DNA from 2 places in the Sorangium sp. So ce726 genome. Region 2 is predicted to be linked to the other one. Evidence: riboswitches for the same ligand, from Rfam matches in the RefSeq annotation. Region 2 holds a riboswitch; the other holds the start of a gene.

Region 1 (7,410 bases), 4.5 Mb from region 2:
TCGCGTGCGCGTCGTCCGCCTCCAGGGTGATCCGGATCGAGCCGCGCGGCGGCGTGAACTTCGCCGCGTTGTGCAGCAGGTTGCTCACCACCTGGGTGAGCCGCGCCAGGTCGCCCTGGACGACGGCGGGCGGCTCGGCGGGCAGCTGCACCTCGAGGGCCTGCTCGCGCGCGTCGATCCAGGTCCGGGACGCTTCCGCCGCGCGCGTCACGACGTCGGCGAGATCGACGCGCTTGGACTCCAGGGCGATCTTGCCGCGCGTGATGCGGCTCACGTCGAGCAGGTCGTCGACGAGCCGCACGAGCTGACCGACCTGCCGTTCCATCAGGCCGGCCGCCCAGACGACCTGGGCGTTGTCCTTGCCTTCGAGCTGGAGGACGCTGGTCGCGTTGGCGATCGGCGCCAGCGGATTGCGCAGCTCGTGCGCCAGCATCGCCACGAATTCCTCCATCTGGCGCGCGTTGAACTCCATCTGTTCGAGGCGCTTTCGCTCGCTCAGGTCGCGCGTGATCTTGGAGAAGCCGCGAAGCTCGCCGCTCGGGCCGTGGATGGCCGTGACGAGGACGCTCGCCCAGAACGCCGAGCCGTCCTTGCGCACGCGCCAGCCCTCGTCCTCGAAGCTGCCTTCGCGCCGCGCGCTGGCGAGCACCATCTCTGGCCGGCCGCGCTCGATCGCCTCGGCCGGATAGAAGCGCGAGAAGTGCGTGCCGATCACCTCTTGCGCGGAGTATCCCTTGATCCGCTCCGCGCCGGCGTTCCACGTGGCCACCCGGCCCTCGGGGTCGAGCATGAAGATGGCGTAATCCTTCACGCCTTCGACCAGCATGCGGAAGCGCTCCTCGCTCTGCCGCAGCGACTCTTCCTGGCGCTTGCGCTCGGTCAGATCGCGCGTGATCTTGGCGAAGCCGCGCAGCTCACCGTCGGGGCCGTAGAGGGCCGTGATGATGACGTTCGCCCAGAACATCGAGCCGTCCTTGCGCACGCGCCAGCCTTCGTCCTCGAAGCGGCCTACGCGCCGCGCTTCGGCGAGCTCTGTCTGTGGCCAGCTCCGCTCGATCGCCTCGGCCGGATAGAAGCGCGAGAAGTGCGAGCCGATCACCTCTTGCGCGGAGTATCCTTTGATCTGCTCGGCGCCGGCGTTCCACGTGATCACGCGCCCCTCGGTGTCCAGCATGAAGATGGCGTAGTCCTTCACGCCTTCGACCAGCATGCGGAATTGCAGATCGGCGCCGAGCCCCGTCGGATCCATGCGGCACAGCCTACAGCATGGTTACACGTTCGCCATGCCATGCTCTCCCTTCCTGTCCTGCTCTCCGCGTCCGCGAGCCGTCATCGTGGCGGCCGGCAGCGGCGAGTGACGAGCACAGCAATGGCCCTATGAGCCGGCCTCGAGGGCGCCCGCTGGCGGCCGCGCAGGGCAGCCGCTACCCGCTGGAGCGGTTCGAGAGTGCAAAGACGGACTCATCGATTGTGGAGCCATCGAACGTGTCCAGTGCGAGCCACCCGACCTCGAGGGCACCGGGTTGATCTTGCCAATCAGCTCCGGGAGCGCGCGGCGCCGATCCGTTGCCGACGCCCGGTGGCTCACGCTCGAGTTGGTGTGCGTGCGTGTCGCGGGCGAAGAAACGCCGGTGTATCCTGGCCGGTGTACGCTGAGGCCGCCGCGAGCATCCCCGCCGCGACCGCTCCAGAACGAGCACGATCATGCATCCTGACCCCTGGCACCTGGTCACCAGACAACCGGACTACGTCCTGGCTTCCTGGCACCAGATCTTCTGTGTCATCTGGCGCCGCGAGACGACCGAGGACGGCGCGCGCCACCTGAGGGACGCGTGCGCGGAGTTCGCGAAGAAGCACCCGCGCGGCATAGGGCTGCTCACCCTCGTCGAGAGCGGGGCGTCGTTGCCGCCGGCGCCCGCGCGCAGGGCGATCGCGAGTTTCCTCGCGGAGGCGAGCGCAACCATCAGGTGTTCAGCGGTCGTCTTCGAGGGCTCGGGGTTCCAGGCGGCGATGGTTCGCAGCGTCGTGACAGGGCTCACGCTCATTGCCCGCCAGCGTTATCCGCACAGGGTATGTGACATCCGGGAAGCCTGGCAGATGTTCGCAGAGCTCCTGACCGCGGCGTCGGGCGACGCGGTGAGCGAAGCCGCGTTCCGGGCGTCGCTCGACGCCCTGCGCGAGGACCTCCGCCGGACATGAGCCGGCGCCGCGCCTACTCCCAGTACAGCGTCGCCCGCCCGATCGCCGTGAACGGCCAACCCGGCGAGTAGTGGATCCCGGTGACCGCGGCCGGCTCGTACCGCAGCCGCGACTCGCTCGCGAACTGGACCTCGCGCCACGTCGTGTCGAAGAGGTTCTGGATGTCCACGGCCACCTCGACGTTCTTCCACCGCAGCCCGGCGTTGGCGTCGACGACCGTGAACCCCTCGGCGGTGAGCGACTCGTCCTCGGTCGCGGGCCGCGCGCCGATCGCCTTGACCCGCAGCGCCGCGAACGGCGTGAACGCGCCGAACGTCGGGCGGACGCCGACGCCCGCGGTCAGCGTCTGGGTCGGCGCGAGGGCGACCGCGCTCGCGTTGCCGGCGTTCTCGCGGAAGCGCGCGCGGGTCAAGGTCGCGTCCACGTCCGCGAAGAGCCAGCTCCTGAGCCGGTAGCGCCCGCCGATCTCGATCCCGTAGCGCCGCGTCTGCCCCGACGCCTCGGTCTCGCCCGCGTCGCCGCTCCAGACCAGCTCCGAGTCCAGGTCGAGCAGGAAAGCGGCCCCGCTCAGGGACAGGCCGCGCAAGGGCGCGACCCGCACGCCGACCTCGTAGCCAATCGCGGGCGTGATCAGCGTCGCCGCCCCCTCGCCCAGCACCGCGCCCTGCGCGTCGTTCGAGTGGAAGCCCCGACCGAAGTGGGCGAAGAGATCGACCCCCTCGGCGGGCGACACGATCGCCGTGAGCTTCGGGAGCAGCTGCATCTGTCCCCGGGCGCCGCTCGACCTGTTCCCTGCCGCCTCGAGGTCCTCGCCTGGGTCGTCCACGTTGACGTCGATCCACTGCCCGCGCGCCCCGAGCACGACGCGGAGCCAGCGCCGGAGCCGGGCGTCCTGCTCGACGTAGACGCCGATCTGGCTCTCGTCGACGTGGGTCCTGCTCTTCTCCTCGATCCGCTCGCGCGCCTCGTCGTGGTGGAGGGACTTGTCGATCGCGTCCGCGCGGATCTGCGCGCCGAGCGAGGTCGTGAACCTCGCCCCGCCGAACTCGTATTGCCTGCGGAACCGGAGATCGGCGCCCCCGACGGTGCGGTCGTCGTTCTGCTCGATCTGATCGCCGTGGACGGGGTCCTCGCTGAAGAACGTGAAGTTCGAGTACAGCGTGAAGCGGTAACGGACGAGGTAGGCCAGCGCGCTCAGATCGGCGTCCCGCCACGCGGTCGAGTAAGCGACGGACGCCATATGGCGCTCGGTCGCCCCGCCCTCGGTCGGATCCACGGCGCCGAAATGGTCGATGCACGGCTGTCCGAATGCCGAGGGCGGCGGGTTCAGGCCGCCCTGCTCGCCCTCGCCGCACACGGCGCGCGCGGGGATCTGGCCGGAGCCGTGCCAGGTCGATCCGTACGACATCCATGTCATCTGGACCTTCCCGGTGTTGCCGAGATCGTGCGTGGCCCGCAGGTACACGTTGAAGCGCTTGAGCCGCTCCGGGCTCAGGAACGGCCCGTCGTTCCGGTAGATCTCCGCCGCGGCCACCGCGCGCCACGCGTCGCCGAGATCCGGCGAGGCGATGACGAGGCCGCGCTGGATACCGTACTGCCCCAGGCTGACCTGCGCGTAGCTCTCCTCGAGCTTCTCGGCGAAGCGCAGGTTGACGGCGCCCGCCGTACCGAAGTCGCCGATGCTCGCGTAATAAGGCCCCTTGTAGCCGTCGAGCCCTGTCACGAGCTCCGGGATCATGAAGTAGAGATCGGTGAAGCCGTGCCCGTGGCCGTGGCTGACCATGTTGACGGGCACGCCGTCGACGAAGAAGGCGACGTCGGTCCCATGGTCCGCGTCGAACCCGCGGAGGAAGTACTGGTTCGCCTTGCCGCCGCCCGCGTGCTGCACGGCGAAGAGCCCGGGGACCGACTCGAGGATGTCGCCCGGCCGGAGCCTCGGCCTGAGCTCGAGCTCCCGGCGTCCGACGGAGACGCGCGACGCGGCCTCGCTGCCCGGCTTCTCCGCCTGGATCGTGACCTCGATCGCGGCGTCGCCCGCGGGCGCGCCCTCACCGGTGGGCGCTGCAGCGGCGGCCTCCGGCGGGGCAGCGGGCGCCTCGGGGGTGTCGCCCTCGGCGCGCGCGGGCCGCGCGGCGGCCAGCACCATGGATAACGCGGCGAGCAGATGAAATGGATGGCGGTGCCCGTGGCTCGTCGTGACCGTCTCGCGCAGCATTCGTGTCCTCCTTCGCCGCAATCGCGCGGAGCGGCGTCGGGCCGCTCGCGTCGAGCTCCGCGAGGACGAAATGGCTGGCCATCGCACGGTGCGCTGGACCGACCTCTCGCCCCCACGGGCGACCGGAAGGCGACGCGGGGGGCGGTTCGGTATCCGGGACGTGGCAGAGGCAGAGCTGCACCGGCTCGGACCTCACCGCCTCCCTCGAGGCTCCCAGGTCGAACCGGCGCCGGATGTCTCCCGCCGCCGGGCGCTGGCAGGTCTTCGGGCTCGCGAGCGCTCCGGCCTGGCCGGCTCCCTACTGTCCACCGCTTCCCAGCCCTCGGCGGGCCAGTGCATGGGGTGGAGGTCGTTCTCGCTTACCGCTGCGGGGCAGCCCCGGAATTTCACCGGGTTCCCTCTTCGGCCCAGGCGAGCGCCCGGGCACCAGCACGGCGCGCACCCTATGGCCGTGCGCCTTCGGCTGTCAATCGCTAGCGCTCCCCTCGCCCGCTCGGCGCGCCCGGGCTCATCCGCGCCACGCGCGCGCCTCGCGCTCTCCATCCAAGCGCCCCAAGCGCCTCGCCGGGCGGCTGCCGTGCAGGCCGAACGTTCGGGCTCTAGCGAGGATGGGCTCGCTCCTCCGTGGGTCGCGTGCTACACGGCCGCCGCCGTATATGCCCCGTAATGATCTCCGCAATATCGCCATCGTCGCCCACGTCGACCACGGGAAGACGACCCTCGTCGATCACATGCTGCGCCAGTCGGGCGCCTTCCGAGAGAACGAGGTCGTGGCCGAGCGCGTCATGGACTCGAACGACCTCGAGCGGGAGCGCGGCATCACCATCCTCGCGAAGAACACCAGCATCCGGTACCGCGGGGTCAAGATCAACATCGTCGACACGCCCGGCCACTCCGACTTCGGCGGCGAGGTCGAGCGCACGCTCATGATGGCCGACGGGGCGCTCCTCCTCGTCGACGCCGCCGAGGGCCCGCTGCCGCAGACGCGCTTCGTGCTCTCGAAGTGCCTCCAGCGCGGCTTCCCGATCATCGTGGTCATCAACAAGATCGACCGGAGCGACGCGCGCGCACACGAGGTGCTCTCCGAGGCGTTCGACCTCTTCTGCGACCTCGAGGCGAGCGACGCGCAGATGGACTTCTCGACGCTCTACGCCGTGGCGAAGCTCGGCCAGGCGAAGCGAGAGCTCGAGCACGAGGCGAAGGACCTCGAGCCGCTCTTCGAGACCATCCTCGAGCGGGTCCCCGGCCCCTCCGGCGACCCCGACGCGCCGCTCCAGGTCATCGTCTGCAACACGACCCACGACGACTACGTGGGCCGGCTCGCGGTCGGCCGCGTGGTCCGCGGCACCGCCCGGTCGGGCGCCGACGTCGCGCTCCTCACCGAGGACGGCCAGTCCCGCGGCTACGTGAAGATGCTCTACGTCTACGAGGGGCTGAAGCGGGTCCCGGTCGAGAGCGCCGTCGCAGGCGAGGTGGTCGCCATCGCGGGGCTCGACTCGGTCACGATCGGCGACACGATCACGGATCCCGCGCACCCCGAGGCCCTGCCGCGCATCGTGGTCGAGGAGCCGACGATCAAGATGAAGATCGGCGTCAACACGTCGACCTTCGCCGGCAAGTGCAAGCAGTCGAAGTTCCTGACGAGCCGTCACCTGAAGGAGCGGCTCGAGCGCGAGGCGATGAAGAACCTCGCGATCCGGGTGGAGCCGACCGAGGTGCCCGACACGTTCGTGGTGCTCGGCCGCGGCGAGCTCCAGCTCGCGATCCTCGTGGAGACGATGCGGCGCGAGGGGTACGAGATGCAGCTCTCGAACCCCGAGGTGGTGACGCGCGAGATCGACGGCGAGGTGATGGAGCCGCTCGAGCTCGTGGTCATTGACGTGCCGGACACCTACGTCGGCATCGTGACCGAGCGCCTCAGCACCCGGCGCGGCCGGATGGTGAAGATGACGAACCCCGGCTTCGGCCGCGCCCGCCTCGAGTTCCGGGTCCCGTCGCGCGGGCTCATCGGCTTCCGCGGCGACTTCCTGACGGCGACGCGCGGGACGGGCCTGCTCAACACGATGTTCGACGGCTGGGCGCCCTGGGGCGGCCCGATGATACGCCGCCCGACCGGCGCCATCGTCGCCGATCGCGCCGGCGTGGCGACCCCGTACGCGCTGCACCACCTGCAGCCGCGCGGGATGTTCTTCATCGTCCCCGGCGTCGAGGTTTACGAGGGGATGATCATCGGCGAGCACAACCGGCCGAACGACACCGACGTCAACGCGATCAAGGAGAAGAAGCTGTCGAACGTGCGCAACCACGGCAAGGACGAGAACGTCCTCCTGGCCAGCCCGCGGCTGCTCACGATCGAGACGGCGATGGAGTGGATCGACGGCGACGAGCTCGTCGAGGTCACGCCCGACGCGGTGCGCGTCCGCAAGAAGGTGCTCGCGTGCAACCGCCGGGAGCGCCGCGAGGACGCGATCGAGCAATCGCAGGCGGTGGAGTGAGCGGCGGGGGCGCGCGGAACGTCCGACGCGCGCCCCTGCCGTGCCTGCCGCGCGATAGGATGCCCTGATGAGAACGACGCAGCTCTTCGCTTTCCTGGCTTCGCTCGTCGCGCTCTCGGGGGCGGGCGCTTGCGGCGGGGCGGTCGTCGTCGACGGGCTCCCCGGGAGCTCCGATGGCGCCGGGGGCGCTGGCGCGGCCGTGGGCTCGCAGTCGGCGAGCTCCGGCGGGCCCTCGATCGAAGAGCAGAAGGCCTCGTGCGATTTCTTCTGCTCGCTCTTCGACGGCGTCACGTGTCCGGAGCTCCGGTGTCGCGAGCAATGCGCCGACCTGCTCTCCGAGCAGCGCCCTTGCAACGCGCTGACCGCTCCTTTCTTCGACTGCGCGGGCGAGACCGTCGCCTCCGCGGACCAGATCCCCTGCGCGTTCCTCGCGCCGTCGATCGCGTCGCTCTTCGATTGCCTGAGCGGGCGCGTTTCGGAGTGCACGACCGATTTCCTGCC
Region 2 (7,410 bases):
ACGAGTGCGAGGGCTTCATCGCGCTCGCCGAGGCGCGAGGCTTCGAGCAGGCGCCGATCGGGGGCGGCGAGGTGATCAACCTCGAGGTGCGCAACAACGGCCGCGTCATGCTCGACGATCCGGAGCTCGCTGCGAGCCTCTGGGAGCGGCTCGCGCCGTGGATGCCGCCGAGCTTCGGCCTCCACCGCGCCGTCGGGCTGAACGAGCGTTTCCGCTACTATCGTTACACCGAGGGCGAATATTTCAACTGGCACGGCGATGGATCGTTCGTGCGATCCGACGGCGAGCGGAGCCTCTTCACCGCGATGATCTACCTGAACGACGACTTCGAGGGCGGCACGACCGATTTCTGGGGCGGTCGGAGCATCGCCCCGCGGCGCGGAATGGCGCTCCTGTTCGAGCATCGCCGGCTCCACCGCGGCGCGGCCGTGACACGGGGGAGCAAGTACGTCCTCCGCAGCGATGTGATGTACCGGCGCGGGTGATCCAGCGCCGCGCGTGCGCCGGCGCTCGGCGCCTCACCCGGGCGCCGCGGCGGCGCCGACGCCGAGCGCCTCGGCGAGGCGCGGCAGCACCTCGCCGGCCCGGGCCTCGATCTTCAGCGCGCCGAGCTCCTCGCCGCGCGCGGAGCCGAGGTTGATCATGGCGATCGGGATGCCTCGCTGCGCTGCGCGCAGCACGAAGCGGTAGCCCGAGAAGACCGCCAGCGAGGAGCCGACGACGAGGAGCGCGTCCGCCGCGTCCACGAGCGCGAACGCCGCGTCGACGATCGGCCTGGCCACGTTCTCGCCGAAGAAGACGACGCGCGGCTTGAGCGGCCCCTCGCAGCGGAGGCACGGCGGCGCCCGGAAGCCCGCCACGTGCTCGGCGGGCAGGTCGGCGTCGCCGTCGGGGGCGAGGTCGGCCGCGAGGCGCAGCCAGCCGGGGTTCTGCGTGAGGAGCCGCTCCTGGAGGGCGGCGCGCCGCTCCATCGCGCCGCACGCGAGGCACGCGACCTCGGAGAGCGTGCCGTGCAGCTCGATGACGCGGCGGCTGCCCGCGGCCTGGTGGAGGCCGTCGACGTTCTGCGTGATGAGGCCCTGGAGCTGCCCCGCCTGCTCGAGCCGCGCGAGGGCGCGGTGGGCGGGGTTGGGCTCGGCCCTGGAGAACCGCTCCCAGCCGATCACGGCGCGCGCCCAGTAGCGCTGCCGGATCTCGGCCGAGCGGGAGAACTCCCGCCCCTGGATCGGGTTCCGCGCGCGGCGCCGCGTCTCGGGCCCTCGATAATCCGGGATGCCGGACTCGGTGCTGCACCCCGCGCCCGTCAGCGCCACGATCCGCTTGCCGCGCAGGAGCGCGACGAGGTCGTCGAGCGGATCGGCCGGACGCGCTTCGCTGGGCAGCATACGACCGCGTTGTGGCCCGTCGCCGCGCGCACCGCCAGCGTCGACCGCGCCACCATGCGACCGAGCATGCAACCCAGCATGCAACCGGGCAAAGGAGCTCCCCCACAACATCTCGCTTGACCGGCTCACTGCACCACCATATGTAGTGGCCATGTTGGTGCCTCGGGCTTCGGCCCGGGGCTCAAAAGGGAACCCGGTGTGAATCCGGGGCTGCCCCGCAGCGGTAAGCGAGAACGATCTCCACAACGCGCACTGGCCCTCGGGCTGGGAAGCGGTGGACCGTAGGAACCCGGCGAGAGCCGGAGCGCTCGTGAGCCCGAAGACCTGCCAACATCCTGCGCAGGGGAGACATCCAGCGCCGGTTTGACCTGGAAGCCTCGAGGGAGGCGGGTAGGTCCGAGCTGGCGCAGACTCTCGCGCTTGTCCCGGTTCCGACCCCCTCCCGCGTTGTCTTCCTTTCGCCCGCGGGGGCGAGCGGTCGGTCCGAGGGCTCCTCCAAAGAGCCTGGCGCACCCGTGCGCATCGGCTGGCTTCTTCGCTCTCGCGGCATCGACGCGAGCGGTCCGGGACCGCTCGGAACGAGCACGACGAGGAGGATGCCATGCTGAACGAACCGTTGGTGAAGAGCAACGGCGCGGCGCCGTTGCGCGCGCTCCACGCACCCCACGCGCCCGCCATGACGAGCGCCGGCGCGGAGGAGACGCTCCCGCACACGACGATGCGGGTGAAGAAGAGGAACGGGTCGAGCGAGCCTGTGGACGTCAACAAGATCGTCCGGGCGGTGAGCCGCTCTTGCGCAGCCCTGTCCGACGTCGACGCGCTCCGCGTCGCGACCAAGACCATCAGCGGCCTCTACGACGGCGCGACGACGCGCGAGCTCGATCAGCTCTCCATCCAGACGGCTGCGTCGCTCATCGCCGATGAGCCCCAGTATGCGAAGCTCGCAGCGCGCCTGCTCGCGACCTATATCGACAAGGAAGTCCGCAATCAGGAGATCCACGCCTTCTCGCAGTGCATCGCCGTGGGGCGGCGGCTGGGCCTCATCAACGATCGACTGCACGGCTTCGTGGCGCAGAACGCCCGCAAGCTGAACGACGCCATCGAGCCGGGGCGGGACCATGAGCTCGAGTACTTCGGCCTGCGGACGCTCTACGACCGCTACCTGCTCAAGCACCCCGAGACGCGCCTCGTCATCGAGACGCCGCAGCAGTTCTTCCTGCGCATCGCGTGCGCGCTGTCCGAGACGGCGGCGCAGGCCATCGAGCTCTACCGGCTCTTCTCGTCGCTCGATTACCTGCCGAGCTCACCGACGATGTTCAACTCCGGGACGAGCCACGAGCAGCTCTCGAGCTGCTTTCTGCTCGACTCGCCGGAGGATCACCTCGAGACGATCTACCAGCGCTACACCGACGTCGCGATGCTCTCGAAGTTCTCGGGCGGCATCGGGCTCGCCTACCACCGGGTGCGGTCGCGCGGCTCGCTCATCGAGAGCACCAACGGGCACTCCAGCGGGATCGTGCCGTGGCTCAAGACGCTCGACGCGTCCGTCGCGGCCGTGAACCAGGGCGGAAAGCGCAAGGGCGCCTGCTGCGTCTACCTCGAGCCGTGGCACGCCGACGTCGAGGAGTTCCTCTCGCTGCGCGACAACACGGGCGACGAGGCCGCGCGCACGCACAACCTGAACCTCGCGAGCTGGGTCCCGGACCTCTTCATGAAGCGGGTCGAGGCCGACGGCGAATGGAGCCTGTTCGACCCGAAGGACGTGCGCGATCTGCCCGATCTCTACGGTGAGGAGTTCGAGCGTCGCTACGTCGAGGCCGAGCGGGCGGGCCTCGCCAGGAAGACGATGAAGGCCCGCGAGCTCTACGCGCGGATGATGCGCACGCTCGCGCAGACCGGCAACGGCTGGATGACGTTCAAGGACAAGTCGAACCGCGCCTGCAACCAGACGGCGCTGCCGGGCCGGATCGTCCACCTCTCGAACCTCTGCACCGAGATCCTGGAGGTGACCTCGAACGAGGAGTCGGCCGTCTGCAACCTGGGCTCGATCAACCTCGCTCGCCACACGGCCACACTGGCGGACGGCGCGATCGCGTTCGACTTCGAGAAGCTCGCGCGCACGGTGCGGACCGCGGTCCGCCAGCTCGACCGCGTCATCGACCTCAACTACTACCCCATCCCCTCGACGAGGCGATCGAACCTCCGCTGGCGGCCTGTCGGGCTCGGGCTCATGGGCCTGCAGGACGTCTTCTTCCAGATGCGCCTGCCCTTCGACGCGCCGGCTGCGCGGGAGCTCTCCAGGCGGATCTCGGAGGAGGTGTATTACCACGCGCTCTCGACGTCCGCGGACCTCGCGGCGGAGAAGGGGCGACACCCGGCGTTCGACGAGACGCGCGCCGCGCGCGGAGAGCTCCAGTTCGACGCGTGGGGCGCCGTCCCGGAGGACACGGCGCGCTGGGAGGCGCTCCGCGCGCGCGTCCAGGCCGAGGGGCTCAGGAACTCGCTGCTCGTCGCCATCGCGCCGACGGCCACCATCGCGTCGATCGCGGGCTGCTACGAGTGCATCGAGCCGCAGGTGTCCAACCTCTTCAAGCGCGAGACGCTCTCGGGGGACTTCCTGCAGATGAACCGCTACCTGGTCGCGGAGCTCAAGCGGCTCGGCGCCTGGAACGACGCGGCGCGCGCCCGGCTCAAGCTCGCGGAGGGCTCGGTCCAGGGCATGGACGAGCTGCCGGAGGAGCTCCGCGCCGTGTACCGGACGGCGTGGGAGATCCCGATGCGCTCGCTGATCGACATGGCCGCGGATCGAGGCGCCTTCATCGATCAGAGCCAGTCGCTGAACCTCTTCATCGAGAACCCCACCATCGGCCAGCTCTCGAGCATGTACTTCCACGCATGGAAGAAGGGGCTCAAGACGACCTATTACCTGCGATCGCGCCCCGCGACGCGCATCGCCAAGGCGACCGTGGAGGCGCCCGACCGCACGACCGAGGGCGGCCCCGCGCCGCGCCGCGAGGGCGGCTTGGGGCAGGCGCCGCCGGAGAAGGCGGCCGCGGACGTGGCGTGTGCGCTCGAGAACCCCGCAGCGTGCGAGGCCTGCCAGTGAGCCGCGTCAGCCGCCCCGCGCGCCTCCTGGATCCGGGCCAGTGCCTCACGCTGCGCCCGATGGCCTATCCGGCCTTCTTCGAGATGTACCGCGCCGCCATCAAGAACACGTGGACCGTGGAGGAGGTCGATTTCTCCACGGACGTGGCCGACCTGCGGAGGATGACCGACGCGGAGCGGCACCTCGTGCAGCGCCTCGTCGCGTTCTTCGCCACGGGAGACTCCATCGTGGCGAACAACCTCGTCCTCAACCTGTACAGGCACATCAACGCCCCGGAGGCGCGGATGTACCTGTCACGGCAGCTCTACGAAGAGGCGCTTCACGTCCAGTTCTATCTGACGCTCCTCGACACGTACATCCCCGATCCCGAGGACCGTCACCGCGCCTTCGCGGCCGTCGAGAACATCCCCTCGATCCGCCAGAAGGCCGATTTCTGCATGCGGTGGCTCGATTCCGTCGAGTCGCTCGGCCGGCTGGACTCGCGCGCCGAGCGGCGGCGGTTCCTCCTGAACCTCATCTGCTTCGCCGCGTGCGTCGAGGGGCTCTTCTTCTTCGGCGCGTTCGCGTACGTGTATTTCCTGCGCTCGCGCGGCCTGCTCCACGGGCTCGCCGCGGGGACGAGCTGGGTCTTCCGCGACGAGAGCGCCCACATGCGCTTCGCCTTCGAGGTCGTGAGCACGGCGCGGCGCGAGGAGCCCGAGCTCTTCGACGCCGGCCTCTCGCGGTCGATCGTCGACATGATGGATGAGGCAATCGCCTGCGAGGCCCGGTTCGCCGAGGATCTCCTCGGCGCCGGCGTGGCGGGCATGTCGGCGCGCGACGTGCGCAGCTACCTCGAGTTCTGCGCCGACCAGCGGCTCGCCACGCTCGGCATGCCGAAGCGCTACGGGGCGAAGAACCCGTTCTCGTTCATGGATCTGCAAGACGTCCAGGAGGTCACGAACTTCTTCGAGCGCCGCGTCTCCGCGTACCAGGTCGGCGTCTCCGGGGAGGTCGTCCTCGACGCCTCGTTCTGAGGTCGATCGGCGTACCGCCCGCGGGACCGATCAGAGCCCGCCGATCCCTCGCGGCGGGAGCCCGATCTCGGTGTCGACCGTCGCGTCCTCCAGCGGATCGAGCGCGCCGTTCGCCGCCACCTTCCAGCGCCGGAGCTTGTTCCTCTCCGCGTCGCTCAGCAGGCACACGTCGCCGCAGCCGGGCGAGCAATGGACGCCGCCGAAGGCGTAGGACTGGGTCGCCTCGGCGAGGTTCGTGACCTCGCCCGTGGCGATGCTCACGGAGAAGGCGCGGTCCCCGGCCGACGCGCTGCCCGCGTACGCCGTCGCAACGATGACGTCCTCGGAGGCGAAGGCGAGCGTGGGCTGGACCGCGGCGCCGAGCGCCCTGGCCACGCCGAGCCGCTTGATCTCCTCCGGGGGCGAGGTGCGAGCGTCGTAGATCACGATGTCGCTCGTCGCCGGGTCGTACTCCATCGTTTCGGTGTTGAAGCGGCTCGAGCAGGCGACCGCCAGCCGCTCTCCCGAGGGCGACACGGCGAGACGCCCGCAGCCGTAGAGCCCCTGCACGTCGACCGTCCATGTGACAGCGCCCTGCCCCGGCGAGACGCCCACGAAGCGCCCTTCGCCAGCGGTCGAGAGGTCCGCGGCGAGCCGGCCGAGCGATACGACCACGTCGTCACCGATGCGCGCCATCCCCGACGGGCGCGGCAGGAGCCCCTCTTCCTCCTCCGGCAGGGCGATGCGCCCCGCGATGGAGTACTCCTTCGTGTCGACGATCAGGAGATCGCCGCCCTCGTCGAACGGCTCAACGCCCGGGCTCGGGTTGCTCCCGTAGCGCGACACGAGCGCGCGGTCCGCGTCCACCTCGATGTAGTCCTGAGGGTTCGACTCGAACCCCTGCCCGACCGGGAGCTGCGCGAGCACCTCGGCGGTCTCGAGATCCATCCATGTGATCACGTTCGTGCCGAACCGATCGAGCAGGACCACGCGGCCGGACGGCGGCGCCGCCCTCGGGACATCGACGTCGCCGGACAGCGCGAGGCTGAGCCCCGGCTTCGCCGAGCCGCTCGACACGAAGGAGGGAGACAGGGTGGTCCCGTCGAGCTCCGACACAACGATGTTCGTCGACTGGTAGTCGCTCGTCACGATGACGACGCCGCTCTCACACGCGTCCCCATCACCGCCGCCGTGGACGCCGCCCGTCGACGGCGGCGGCGAATCCACGTTGCACCCGAGGAGCGGAATCGAGATCGCGATCGCAAATAGACTGATCTTCACCATGTTGACTCCAGTGTGAAAAACACGCTCCGTCCCGGGAGCGGAAACCCGACGACATCCGTACGCCGCGCGTCCAGCAGGTCCGCGACGCGACCTCTCACCGCGAGGTGCCCGCCGAGCCACCTCGCCTCCGCGTCGAGGTCGAGTGTCGCTTGCTCCGCGATCACGCCGAGACCGGCGGGATCGGCGTACCGGCTCGACTGGTACACGGCCCGGAGCTCGCCCGACGCGCCCGAGAACACGGCGCCGCCCGGGCGCTTCCACTCGGCGTGAAGGCGCGGCGCGACGACGAGGCGCGAGCGGAACGGGAGGATGTCGTTCCTCGTCGTCCGCCCCGGCGTCGTGTCCCGCGGATCGAGGAGCGTCGCCGCGATCTCGGCGCGGAGGAACCGGGTCACCTCGACCCCGGCCAGGAGCTCCGCGCCCACGACGCGGGCGCGGCCGACGTTGTACGGCCTCACGTAGCCCTGGCCGGATTTCTCGTACGCGACGAGCCCGGAGACAGCGCTCCCGAACGCGAACACATCGACGAAGGCGCCGCGCAGCACGGCGCCGCGCCCCGTCTGCGCCCGGATCCCGGCCTCGATCGTGGCGCTGGACTCCGGCTCGAGCTCCGCGTTGCCGTGGACGAAGCCGGAGACGC

The links. A riboswitch is a leader RNA that binds a small molecule or an ion and turns the genes downstream of it on or off. The one in region 2 is predicted to bind cobalamin.
Region 1: another riboswitch for cobalamin. It lies ahead of WME79_RS04820 (TonB-dependent receptor); the one in region 2 lies ahead of WME79_RS21840 (ribonucleoside-diphosphate reductase subunit alpha).

The regions. Positions count from the first base shown of each region.
Region 1 covers NZ_CP150349.1:1,296,871-1,304,280, reverse strand. The annotation lists gene WME79_RS04830 (hybrid sensor histidine kinase/response regulator) at 1-1,249, opposite strand, end outside; gene WME79_RS04825 (hypothetical protein) at 1,705-2,199, shown strand; gene WME79_RS04820 (TonB-dependent receptor) at 2,213-4,414, opposite strand; cobalamin riboswitch at 4,653-4,860, opposite strand; gene typA (translational GTPase TypA) at 5,023-6,909, shown strand; gene WME79_RS04810 (hypothetical protein) at 6,977-7,410, shown strand, end outside.
Region 2 covers NZ_CP150349.1:5,841,986-5,849,395, forward strand. The annotation lists gene WME79_RS21830 (prolyl hydroxylase family protein) at 1-485, shown strand, start outside; gene WME79_RS21835 (NAD-dependent protein deacetylase) at 519-1,385, opposite strand; cobalamin riboswitch at 1,524-1,731, shown strand; gene WME79_RS21840 (ribonucleoside-diphosphate reductase subunit alpha) at 2,062-4,491, shown strand; gene WME79_RS21845 (ribonucleotide-diphosphate reductase subunit beta) at 4,551-5,507, shown strand; gene WME79_RS21850 (hypothetical protein) at 5,538-6,770, opposite strand; gene WME79_RS21855 (TonB-dependent receptor domain-containing protein) at 6,764-7,410, opposite strand, start outside.